DNA from 2 places in the Pseudarthrobacter sp. DSP2-3-2b1 genome. Region 1 is predicted to be linked to the other one. Evidence: riboswitches for the same ligand, from Rfam matches in the RefSeq annotation. Region 1 holds a riboswitch; the other holds the start of a gene.

Region 1 (6,066 bases):
CGTCTGCCCTCTCGGCGGCACTGGCTGCCCGGCGCTAGCGCCGAACCCGCGTACCGGGGAACCGACCGCCGGTACTGTGTAAACCGCTCGCCAAAAGCCTCAGCCAGAAAGGCTTCTTCCCGGAGCACCTCGCGGTGCATGGCGGCGGACGCCACCGGGAGGGCTGCAACCATCCAGGCATTGTTCTGCAGCAGTCCAGCTCCAAGCTGGATCAGCGCGCAGCCCAGGTACATCGGATTGCGCGAGAAAGCGTAGGGTCCGCCGGTCACCAAGGCTTCGGGATGGGCCAGTCGGGTGTTCCGCGCGGCAAACCAGGCCCACGTGACGAGCGTTCCACCGGCCGCCAGCGAAGCGGCACCCGCCGTTGTCAGCAGTGGAGACGCAGGGCCGGACGGACGGCCGATCCGGAGCGGAACGACACGCTGGAGTACCAGGCCCGCCGCGAGGCCGGCGAGGTTCTGTTCGGGCAACGGGATGTTGGAGAGCAGCCGCTTCCGGTCCCGCTTTCCGGTCATGATGCTTAGATCTGCTTGAGCGCCTGTTCGAGGTCGCCGATGAGATCGTCCACGTCCTCCAGGCCGACCGAAAGCCGTACAACGCCGTCGCTGAGACCGATGGCGGCTCGGCCTTCGGGACCCATGGCGCGGTGGGTGGTGGTGGCCGGGTGGGTGATCAGCGACTTGGCATCGCCGAGGTTGTTGGAGATGTCGATGATCCGCAGGGCATCCAGCAGCGCAAAGGCGGCCTCCTTCCCGGAGCGGCCGCCCGTCGTCGCGAGTTCCAGCGTGAGGACGGTGCCACCGGCCTTCATCTGCTGGGCGGCAAGCTGGTACTGGGGGTGCGACTTCAGCAGGGGGTACTTGACCCAGCTGACGGCCGGCTGCTGTTCCAGCCATTCCGCGAGCCGAAGTGCGGACGCTGAGGAGTGGTTCACGCGCAGCGCCATGGTTTCCAGGCCCTTGGTGAGCACCCAGGCGTTGAACGCGGACAGCGCAGGCCCGGTGTGGCGCATGAGCTGCTTGACCGGGCCGTCGATGAATTCCTTGGTGCCCAGGATGGCCCCGCCCATGACCCTGCCCTGGCCGTCGATGTGCTTGGTGCCGGAGTAGACAATCACGTCCGCGCCGAACTGGCCGCAGCGCTGCAGCAGGGGAGTGGCAAAAACGTTGTCTACGACCACGGTGGCCCCGGCAGCGTGCGCCAGTTCGCTGACCGCCGCGATGTCCACGATCTCCTGCATGGGGTTCGACGGCGATTCGAAGAAGACGGCCGTGGTGGGCTCGGACAGGGCTTCACGCCACTGGTCCAAATCAGGACCGTCCACAAAGACAGTCTCCACGCCCCAGCGCGGCAGGATTTCGTTCAGGATCACAAAGCAGGAGCCGAACAGCGAGCGTGCGGCCACCACCCTGTCCCCGGCCGCCAGCAGCGCACCCAGGGCGGTGAAAACAGCGGACATGCCCGACGCCGTCGCAAAGCAGGCTTCCGTGCCTTCGAGCAGGCGGAGCCGTTCCTGGAAGGTGGCCACGGAGGGGTTGCCATAACGGGAGTAGACAAAGCGTTCGTCCTCGCCCGTGAAGGCGCGCTCGGCTGCGGCGGCGGATTCGTAAACGAAGCCCGAGTTCAGGAACACCGGCTCGGTGGTCTCCTGGAAATTCGTGCGGTCCAGCCCGCCGCGGACGGCCTGGGTGTCAGGGCTCCAGCCGGCGGCATCTTTGTTGAAGGTCACTTAGTTGCTTCCGAGGTTGGTGGGCAGGCCGCGGTTCTTCCAGCCGTTGACAGTGCGCTCGCCATAGCGGTCCGGCTCGCCTTCGAAACCTTCCAGAATATTGAAAGAGGTGAAGCCTGCCTGCGTTGCGGCGATGGCGGCCGCGATGGACCGCTGGCCAGAGCGGCAGAGGAACACGAGCTCGGTGGTTGAGTCCTCCGGTGCCTGTTGGGTGAGGTCGGTGAGGAAATCCGGGTTGGGGATCCCGCCCGGGAACGTCCACTGGATGAACAGGGGATCGTTGTCCGTAGCTTTGGTGTCCGGGATGCCGATGTGCGCCCATTCGCCTTCGGTGCGGACGTCCACCAGGATGGCGCCCTGCTCCAGCTTGGCCCAGGCTTCCTGCGGGGTGAGGTCTCCGGCGTAGCTCATGCGTGGCCCTCGCCGTCGAAGTCGAGATCGTCCACAGCAGTGGCGACGGCGGCGTCAGCGGTGGCGATGGCAGAGGGCAGGATGAGGGCCTGCGCAACAATCACCTGGCCGCCGTTGGACGTTGCGGCCGGGCTGCCGTGCAGGACATACCCTTCGGCCAGGGCAGCGGAAATCCGTTCACAGAAGGACCTGTCGTCCGGCCCGGTGACAAGCCGGTACGACAGTTTCTCTTCAGGGGCGGGGGCGTCAGACACGACGGAACTCCTTCTTTCACGCTTGCAGCTCGAATGGGTCGATATGCCGAGTATTCACCTGAGGCACCCCGCCGCGAAAGGGAGGGTTGCCGACCGGCCAGTCAGGGCTTGGCGCCGGTTCTCATTACTCCCCAAAAACGTAACATCCGGCCCACCCGGCCGCACCGCCGCCGCCGTCATGTTGCGTAACCAACCCGGACTTTCGTAACCTGCGCGTGCTTCTTCCCTCCGCATCCGGGCGGGACAATCAGGTTCATGGCGGACATCAGCAGGACACCGGGTAGGAGAGGCGCCGCTGCGCGGTTGGCGGCCGCCGCGCTTTGCGGCGCTTCGATCCTGGCTGGCGTGGCCGGTTGCCGGGATGTTTGGGCACCGCCGCCCTGCATGCCGCCTACTTACACTGTTTCGCCGGCCGAAGTGAGGCCCGGAGCACAGGTCACCGTCAGCGCCCAGGACACAGTGTGCGATGCGCGCTACGGTGCGGACGCCAAAGTCCAGGTGACGGTCCGGGACGCTGCCGGAGTCAACGTCCTGGAGGAACTGGCCCCCATGACCGACGACGGCGGCTTCACCTTGGTGTTCACTGTCCCGGCGGGAATGGCCGCGGGCAAGGCCGGGGTGTCCGCCTACCCTTACGGCGTGGACTGGTGCGACGATACCGGAGTCAATAACAGGGTGGCGTCCGGGCCGCAGGCGCTGGTCCGCGTTTCATGCGCGGAGCGGCTGGTCCCGCTGGTGATCGTGGCCGGCTAAGGCCGGTCAGCGCGCACGGCAGCCTGGACCTTCCGGCCCTTGGGGCCGGCACCCGGACCCGCCAGGACCGATAGAGTTTTCGCAGGGGGCACCGGCCGCCATCACTGATAAGCCGTCCTGGGGGAGGGTCCACACCAGCATGCCACCAGCCACCGTAGTCAGACGTTTGCCGCCGTCGGACGTACCCCGTCTCCGCAACCCGTTTCCGGCAGCCCTCGTTGCAGCCCTGCTCATCCTGTTCGGCCTCCTGCCTGCCGGTGCTGCCGCAGCCGCCGAACCCGGGCCGGCTCCGGAGGAGGGCAAGCCCCTGCTGGGCGTTGTCCTCGAATGGGGCCAGGACTCCGCCGAATCCTTTGCCGAACGGCTGGGGGCCACCCCCGCCGTCTTCGGCCACGACATCTCCATTCCGTTCCGCGACGCAGAAAAGGTCAATCTCCGGCAGTTCCTGGACCAGGCCGCCGCCGTGGGCTCCCACGCCATGTTGACCGTCAAGCCCACTGTTCCGCTTGATCAGCTCGACGCGGCGGCGGGGGACGCCTTCGCTGCTGAAGTTGCCGGCATCTCGGCGGGTTTCCAGGGCCAGCTGCTGGTGCGCTTTGCCCCGGATATGAACGGCAGCTGGGTTGACTGGGGGCAACAGCCGGCCGCGTATCGCTCTGCGTTCCGGGCGGTAGCTGCCGCGTTTAAGGAAACGGACGACGCCGGCACCGTCATGGTGTGGGAGCCCTACCTTGGGCGGGACTACCCTTTCGAACGGAACCGCAACGCCCCTGCCGCCGGGAGCCAGGGCTTCGCCCTGTTGGACACCAACGGCGACGGCGTCTGGGACAGCGCCGACGGTGCCTACGCGCCCTATTATCCCGGGGACGACGCCGTCGAATGGGTGGGCCTTTCGGCTTACCACGACGACACTGCCGGGAAGTCCGCCGTCAACACCGTGCCCGCTGACGGGGAGCTGGCAGGAATGCTGGCCGGCGCCGGAAACGAGGACTTCTACGCCAGCTACGTTGAGCAGCGGAACAAGCCGTTCCTCCTGCAGACGGCGGCTTTTTACAGCCCGTCCACCGGCGGTGCCGGGGAAGCCGGGATCAAGGGCGCCTGGTGGGACCAGACACTTGACCTGGCCACGTCCGCGCGCTTCAGCAGGACAGCCGCCGTGGTCTGGGACGAGCGGGTCAGCACCCGGGACACCGGTGTTGCCAGCATCGACTGGACCATCACAGGAAACCCGGACGTGGCGGCAGCCGCGCGGGCACGGCTCGATGCGTCAGGCCTGGTCACGGGGCCGGTCACCGAAGTCCAGGCCGGGCAGGCCTACTCCAAGGCCAACACCCTGACTGGCGCCGCCGCCTGGAGTGTGGGAGCGGCCCTGCTCATCCTGCTGCTAGCGCTGTGGCAGATCCCTCGAAGAGTCTCGGCGGTTGGCGCGTGGGGCTACACCGACCCGTCGAAAAGGGACTCCCGCGTGGACCTGTTGCGCGGCCTCGCCATCGTGTTTGTGGTGGTGAACCACCTCGGTATGACGTCCCTGTTCCAGCTGCTGACGCAGGAGGCGGTGGGCTTTGTTTCCGGAGCTGAGCTGTTCGTGCTCTTCTCCGGACTGGTGGTGGGGATGGTCTATGGGCCGCGGGTCAAAGAGGATTTCGGCACGGTAGTGGACCTGACTGTTCGGCGGGCCGGAAAGCTCTATGTCACTGCCCTGGTGGTCCTGCTCGGCATCTTCCTGGTTTCGCTGGCGCCAATTTTCCAGACCGATTCCCTCACGTCCTACACAGACCAAGGCACAGGGGGCGCCGGCCATGACGCTGCCGGGCGGACCTACGATCTTTATGCGGGCATGGAATCCCTCTTCCAGTTTCCGGTGCCGCCCCAGCTCCTTCCCGCCATTCTGCTGCTCCAGTTCGGGCCGTGGCAGTTCAATGTGATGGGCCTTTATGTCATCCTGCTGCTGGCCAGCCCGTTGATCCTGGCTGCGCTCAACCGCGGCAAAGCCTGGTGGGTGCTGGCGGCAACGCTGGGTATCTATGCGCTGGGCGCAACCACACGCTTCCGCCTGCTGCCCTCCCAGTTCGAGGACTCGTTTCCCCTGCTGGTGTGGCAGGTGCTGTTTGTGATCGGCCTCGTTGCGGGTTTCCACCGGCGGAAAGTCGTGGCGTGGCTGACGGCAAACCCGTGGGCAGTGGTGGCCTGCACCGTGGCCGCAACCGTTTTCGCTTTCCTGTCCTGGGGCAATCCGTACCTGGCAAACGGCTTCGATATCCGGTTGGCCGTTATTCCGGACAGCGCCTACCGGACCATGTACGAGTCCTACTTTGCGCGGACGTACCTGGCCCCCGGACGCCTGGTCAATGTCCTGGTGCTGGTGGTCGCCGCGTACGCGTTCCTCACCGCCTACTGGAAGCCGGTGCAGCGAGCCCTGGGCTGGTTCCTCATCCCGCTGGGCCGGGCCACCCTGTACGTCTTTGTCATGCACGTGCTGCTCATAGCAGTCATCGCCAACATCCCGGTGCTGCGCCAGGGTGATGTCCTAATCAACACCGCCGCCTACGCAGTGATCCTGGGACTGCTCTGGCTCATGGTGCGGAAGCGTTTCCTTTTCCGGATCATCCCGACCTGACGCCACTTCCACCTGACGCCCCGCGGACCAGTCTCAGGCTCTGAGAATCAGGGCGTCGCCCTGGCCGCCGCCGCCGCACAGGGCCACTACTCCGGTCCCGCCGCCGCGCCGTTTCAGCGCGAGTGCCTGGTGCAGCACGAGGCGGGCCCCGGAGGCGCCGACAGGGTGGCCCAGAGCGATGGCGCCGCCGTCGGCATTGATCTTCCCGGCATCGATCCCCAAATCCTTGGCGGACTGGAGCACCACCGACGCGAACGCTTCGTTGATCTCAATGAGGTCCAGGTCATCCACGCCCAGCCCCT
Region 2 (6,066 bases), on a different contig from region 1:
CCGGCGTGCTGTTTGGCCTGGGCAAATTCAGCCGCCTGTCGGCAACAGTGCTCACAGTCATTTCGCTCCTGAACACGTTCGTGGAATGGCGCAGCGCAGACATCAGCACCAAAGCAGGCCGTGAAGCCCGCCGGAACCAGCTGCTGAAGAACGTGTCCCTCAGCGGCGGCGCCCTGCTCGCGTCCGTAGACACCGCGGGGAAGCCCGGCCTCGCCTGGCGTGCCGAGCACCTCGCCGCGGACGCCAGGAAAACCACCGGCAAGCAGCTCCACAAGGCGGACAAGGCTGTGCGCCGCGCCGTGGAGCAGGCAACGGGGGCGTAAGGACGGATGACCGGTGCCACCCCCGCAGCTTCCGTCACTTCTTCTTCCCACACCGTTCCGAACTGGCCGGCCCCCTTCGCCAACCGGCCGATCAATGCCACTGTCACGGTGCCGGGTTCAAAGTCCCTGACCAACAGGTTCCTGGTGCTCGCGGCGCTGGCTGACGGCCCGTCACGGCTCCGGGCTCCCCTGCATTCCCGTGATTCGGCGCTGATGATTGACGCGCTCCGCCAGTTGGGCGCCTCCATCACCGAGGTGCCCGGAGACGGCGCATTCGGGCCGGACCTCGAGGTAGTTCCCCTGAGCCAGGAGGTGCCAGCGTCACGGACGCGCATCGACTGCGGGCTGGCAGGAACCGTGATGCGTTTTGTCCCGCCGCTGGCGGCACTGCGGAACGGCGTGAGCGACTTTGACGGCGATCCCCACGCCAGGAAGCGCCCCATGGGCACCATCATCGAGGCCCTGAAGGGGCTCGGCGTGACGTTGACAGCGGACGACGGCGGCACCCCCTCGTCGCTGCCGTTCAGCGTTGAGGGCACCGGGGAAGTCCGGGGCGGCCACCTGGTGATCGACGCCAGCGCGTCGTCACAGTTCGTCTCGGCCCTCCTGTTGGTGGGTGCAAGGTTCGCTGAGGGACTCCACCTCGAGCACGTCGGCAAACCCGTGCCCAGCCTAGACCACATCGACATGACGGTGGCAGTGCTCCGGAGCGTCGGGGTGGCAGTTGATGACTCGGTGCCCAACCACTGGGTGGTGGCGCCCGGACCCATCCGCGCCTTTGACCAGCGCATCGAACAGGACCTCTCCAACGCGGGTCCCTTCCTGGCCGCTGCCCTGGCCACGGGAGGAACGGTGCGGATCCCGGACTGGCCCGAAGGAACCACACAGGTGGGAGACCTGTGGCGGAGCATCCTGGCGGACCTGGGCGCGGAAGTAAGCATGGCGGACGGTGTCCTTACAGTCACCGGCGGACCTGAGATCAAGGGTGGCAACTTTGCCGACACGAGCGAGCTCGCCCCCACTGTCGCGGCGCTTTGTGCCCTGGCCAGCGGGCCTTCGCGGCTGACCGGCATCGCCCACCTGCGCGGCCACGAGACAGACCGGCTCGCAGCACTGGTCACCGAAATCAACCGGCTCGGCGGGGATGCCGAGGAGACCAGCGACGGCCTGGTGATCCGGCCTGCCAGGCTGCACGCCGGCGTCGTCCACAGCTACGCCGACCACCGGATGGCAACCGCGGGCGCCATCCTGGGCCTGGCGGTACCCGGTATCGAGGTCCAGGACATCGCCACCACAGCCAAAACCATGCCGGAGTTCCCGCGGATGTGGGCAGACATGCTCGCCCAGGGCAGATCTTCAGCCGAAGCCGCGGAAGGTCCCGGCAGTGGCACGCAGCACTGATTCCTGGGACGAGTCCGATGTCCGGATCCGGCCCAGTAAAAAAGGCTCCCGGCCGCGGACCAAGGACCGGCCCAGCCACGACGACGCCGTCACCGGCCGCATCATCACCGTGGACCGCGGCAGGTATACCGCCATCGTCGGTGAAGGCTCCGGGGACGAACGCGTGATCATTGCCGCGCGGGCCCGCGAGCTGCGGCGCTCCCCCGTGGTGGCCGGCGACTTCGTCTCCCTCGTAGGGGACGTCTCCGGCGAACCCGACACGCTGGCCCGGCTGGTCAGGATCCAGGACCGCCGGACCCTGCTCCGCCGCAGCGCGGATGACACTGACCCGATCGAGCGCGCCGTGGTGGCCAACGCTGATCAGCTGGTGGTGGTGGTGGCCGCCGCCAACCCTGAGCCGCGCACCGGCTTTATCGACCGCGCCCTCGTGGCCGCATACGACGCCGGCATTGAGCCGCTGCTGCTCGTCACCAAGGCGGACGTCAAGGACCCCGCTGAACTGTTGTCCAACTACGAGCACCTGGACTTTCCGGTCATCATCAGCCGGACGGCAGACTCAGCGGCATCGGGTATCGACGCCCGCTCGGACGACGGCCTCTCCGCGCGGCTGGACAGCGACGCTGTGGAGCAGCTGCGGGCGCACCTGGACGGAAAAGTGACTGTGATGCTGGGCCACTCCGGCGTAGGCAAATCCACCATGGTCAACGCGCTCACGGGAGCTGAACGGGCCACCGGCGGCGTGAATGCGGTGACGGGCCGCGGCCGCCACACGTCGTCGTCGGCCCTGGCCTTGAAACTGACCGATGCCCCGGCGGGCAGCTGGATCATCGATACCCCCGGCATCCGCTCGTTTGGCCTGGCCCACGTGGACCCGGACCGGATCCTGCGGTCCTTCCCGGACCTGGAGCCGGGCACCGACGCCTGTGAACGCGGCTGCAAGCACAACGCCGCCGCCGTTAACTGTGGGGTGGACGCCTGGGTGGCCGCCGGCAACGCAGGCCCAACCGGACCGGCCCGGCTCGCATCACTGCGGCGGCTCCTGGGCGCCGATCCCCGGCTGGAGGGCCAGGAAACCAAGGAACTGGGCAGCATCAGCTAGCTGCTGGACGCCCACCTCCCCGGCTCAGCAGCCGGGAGACGGTAGTTTGTAACCATGATCCAACCCGCTTCGAGCTACAACGATGACCTGCGCCTGGCCCATGTGCTGGCCGATTCCGTGGATGACCAGACCATGAGCCGCTTCAAGGCACAGGACCTGCACATCGAGACCAAGCCTGACCTGACGCCGGTCACCGATGCGGACAAAGCCGCGGAGGAAGCCATCCGCGGCCAGCTTTCCCGCTCGCGTCCCCGCGATGCCGTGCTCGGGGAGGAATTCGGCAGCTCCGGTCACGGATCGCGCCGCTGGATCATCGACCCGATTGACGGAACCAAGAACTTCGTCAGGGGCGTTCCGGTCTGGGCCACGCTGATCGCCCTCGTTGACGAAGGCGAACCGGTGGTGGGAGTGGTCAGCGCGCCCGCCCTGGGAAAGCGCTGGTGGGCCGCCAAAGGTGCCGGCGCCTACATGGGCCGGTCGCTCGCAGCCGCTACCCGGCTCCGCGTCTCGGACGTGTCCAAGCTGTCAGACGCCTCCCTCTCCTATTCGAGCCTGGGCGGCTGGAAGCAGCGCGGCAACCTTGATGACTTCCTGGGCCTGACCGAGGATGTCTGGCGCACGCGCGCTTTCGGCGATTTCTGGTCCTACTGCATGGTGGCCGAAGGTTCCGTGGATATCGCCTGCGAGCCTGAGCTGAACCTGTACGACATGGCCGCGCTGGTCCCCATTGTGGTGGAAGCCGGCGGCCGCTTCACCTCGCTCGAAGGGGTGGACGGGCCGTTCGGTGGCAACGCCCTGGCCACGAATTCCATCCTGCACTCCGAGGTCCTCAAACGGCTGAATCCGGATCTGGACGATCTCCTCTAGTCCGGCACACGGACCCTTTTATCGAACATTCGACGGCGGGCGCCTCCGCAAGGGGGCGTCCGCCGTCGTATCTTCGGACAAAGCCGCACACTTCAAAATGCGCGTAACAAAGCCCTTAACATTTGGCTGGACTTTTTTCCGGCGCGGGACATGTCCTACGCTCTTAACAGGTCACGAGTGCCAGCGCTAAACCCCGGTTTGCTGGCCGGCAACCCTCCATTCGCGGTGGGGTGCCCCGGGTGACGACCAGGCCGGTCCGGAACGGACACGGCAAGCGCGGATTCCCGGGTAACGGGCGTCCTTTCAAAGTGAGGTCTCCGTGACAACTGCCACTGTCTCCCCCAACGCCGTTTCCCCAGTCCACACAGCCAACTCCGCTTTCAATGATCCGTTCGCCATCGCCGGGCGCCCCCTGTCCGCCGTCACCGGCGCTGAGATCCAGGCCCCGCTGATCCAGGGCGGCCACGTCCGCTACGCCAACCTGGATTACGGCGCCTCTGCACCGGCCCTCTCCGTGGTGTCCGCCTACCTGAATGAGATCCTGCCGTTCTACGCCAGCGTCCACCGCGGCGCCGGCTATGCATCGCAGATCAGCACCTCCGTCTACGAGAACTCGCGGAACATCGTGCGTAACTTTGTGGGCGGCCGGCCTGACGACTCCGTGATCTTTACCCGGAACACCACAGACTCGCTCAACCTGCTGGCCGGCTGCCTTCCGCTGACGGACGGACGGCCAACCGGGGATGTGCTTTACCTGGACATCGAACACCATGCCAACCTCCTGCCGTGGCAGGGTGTCCCGCACCGCAGCGTTGTCGCAGCCGGCACGATCGCGGGGACCATCGAGGCACTCCGTGCCGAATTTGAGCAGGGAAGCGTCAGCCTCCTCGCCGTCACGGGCGCCTCCAACGTCACCGGCGAAATTCTCCCCATCAGGGCACTGGCCACCCTGGCCCACGAGTTCGGAGCCCGGATTGTGGTGGACGCCGCCCAGCTCGCTCCGCACCGCCGGATCAACATCAGCGCCGACGGCGTGGACTACGTGGTCTTCTCCGGCCACAAGCTCTACGCCCCGTTCGGCGCCGGTGTGCTGGTGGGCCGGACGGACTGGCTCGATGCCGGAAAACCTCACCTCGCCGGCGGTGGCGCCGTCCGTGAGGCACGGCTCGACGGCGTCAGCTGGGCCACCGGCCCGGCGCGGCACGAGGGCGGCTCCCCCAACGTCCTGGGTGCGGCAACCCTCGCCCGCGCTACCCAGGTCCTCGCATCACTGGACCAGGAACGCTGGCACGCCCACGAATCAGTCATCAGGGCTTTCCTGGTGGAAGGGCTGCAGAAGATCGACGGCGTCACCGTCCACCAGATCTTCTCGGATACGGACGCTGAAACCGGGACCATCGGCGTCGTGAACTTCTCGGTGGCCGGCTACGATGCCGGACTGGTGGCCGCCTACCTCTCTGCCGAGCACGGTGTGGGCCTCCGGGATGGCCGCTTCTGCGCCCACCCGCTGCTGAAGCGCCTCGGACTTCCTTCGGGATCCCTGCGGGCGAGCTTCGGGGTAGGTTCCCGGCTCGAGGATGCCCAGCGGCTCCTGGCCGGCATCGAGCAGCTCCGCAGCACGGGCCTCGGCTGGGATTACGTGGTGGATTCGGGGCGCTGGGTCCCGGCCAACGACTCCCGCACGTACCCGGAGTGGGCTCCGAACACACCCGGCACCGCCGGTGCTGCACCGTGCCTTGATGACTGAGCTTTCCTGACCAGCTGGCCGCGATCAGGCGGTTGCCTCCCATGCGGTAAATTCGAAGGATACCCATGGGCATCAGCTGAAGGAGGCCGCACGTGGCACGGGGTGGCCCCAGGCTCGATCACGGCCGCCGCCGGGAGCTCGGCCAGAGCTTCCAGGACGGCGGCGAACACTACCAGCGGGTCCGCCCCGGTTACCCCGGCGAATCAGCCGACTGGCTGATCCCGGCCGGGGCCAGGGACGCCGTCGACGTCGGCGCCGGCACGGGCAAGTTCACCGCCCTCCTGCTGGAGCGCGGCCTGACAGTCGCCGCGGTGGACCCTTCCGGGGACATGCTTGGACAGCTCCGAGCCCACTATCCGGAGGTGTCCGCAACCCAAGGGACAGCGGAGGCGACCGGACTCACCAGCTCTGCGTTCGACGTCGTCAGCGTTGCGCAGGCGTGGCACTGGTGCGATCCGCTGCCGGCGAGCACGGAACTGGCGCGTATCCTCCGCCCCGGTGGGACGCTGGGGCTGACCTGGAACCAGCTGGATACGTCCATCCCGTGGGTTCACCGGCTGTCCCGCATCATGCACGCGGGCGATGTTTACAAGCCTGGTTTCCGGCCGGTAGTGGGGCCGGAGTTCGAA

The links. A riboswitch is a leader RNA that binds a small molecule or an ion and turns the genes downstream of it on or off. The one in region 1 is predicted to bind S-adenosylmethionine.
Region 2: it holds a riboswitch for S-adenosylmethionine, as region 1 does, so the genes downstream of both, ACP7AX_RS03605 (aminotransferase class V-fold PLP-dependent enzyme) here and ACP7AX_RS16145 (DUF1737 domain-containing protein) in region 1, are expected to answer to the same signal.

The regions. Positions count from the first base shown of each region.
Region 1 is NZ_JAFCTI010000014.1:69,869-75,934, forward strand. Features, by position in the region: gene ACP7AX_RS16125 (glycoside hydrolase family 26 protein) at 1-38, shown strand, start outside; gene ACP7AX_RS16130 (methyltransferase family protein) at 1-515, opposite strand, end outside; gene ACP7AX_RS16135 (O-succinylhomoserine sulfhydrylase) at 521-1,729, opposite strand; gene ACP7AX_RS16140 (rhodanese-like domain-containing protein) at 1,730-2,140, opposite strand; gene ACP7AX_RS16145 (DUF1737 domain-containing protein) at 2,137-2,394, opposite strand; SAM riboswitch class IV at 2,408-2,523, opposite strand; gene ACP7AX_RS16150 (hypothetical protein) at 2,812-3,147, shown strand; gene opgC (OpgC domain-containing protein) at 3,287-5,764, shown strand; gene ACP7AX_RS16160 (acetyl-CoA C-acyltransferase) at 5,798-6,066, opposite strand, start outside.
Region 2 is NZ_JAFCTI010000002.1:215,830-221,895, forward strand. Features, by position in the region: gene ACP7AX_RS03585 (DoxX family membrane protein) at 1-323, shown strand, start outside; gene aroA (3-phosphoshikimate 1-carboxyvinyltransferase) at 330-1,724, shown strand; gene rsgA (ribosome small subunit-dependent GTPase A) at 1,708-2,823, shown strand; gene hisN (histidinol-phosphatase) at 2,878-3,690, shown strand; SAM riboswitch class IV at 3,860-3,973, shown strand; gene ACP7AX_RS03605 (aminotransferase class V-fold PLP-dependent enzyme) at 4,010-5,437, shown strand; gene ACP7AX_RS03610 (class I SAM-dependent methyltransferase) at 5,530-6,066, shown strand, end outside.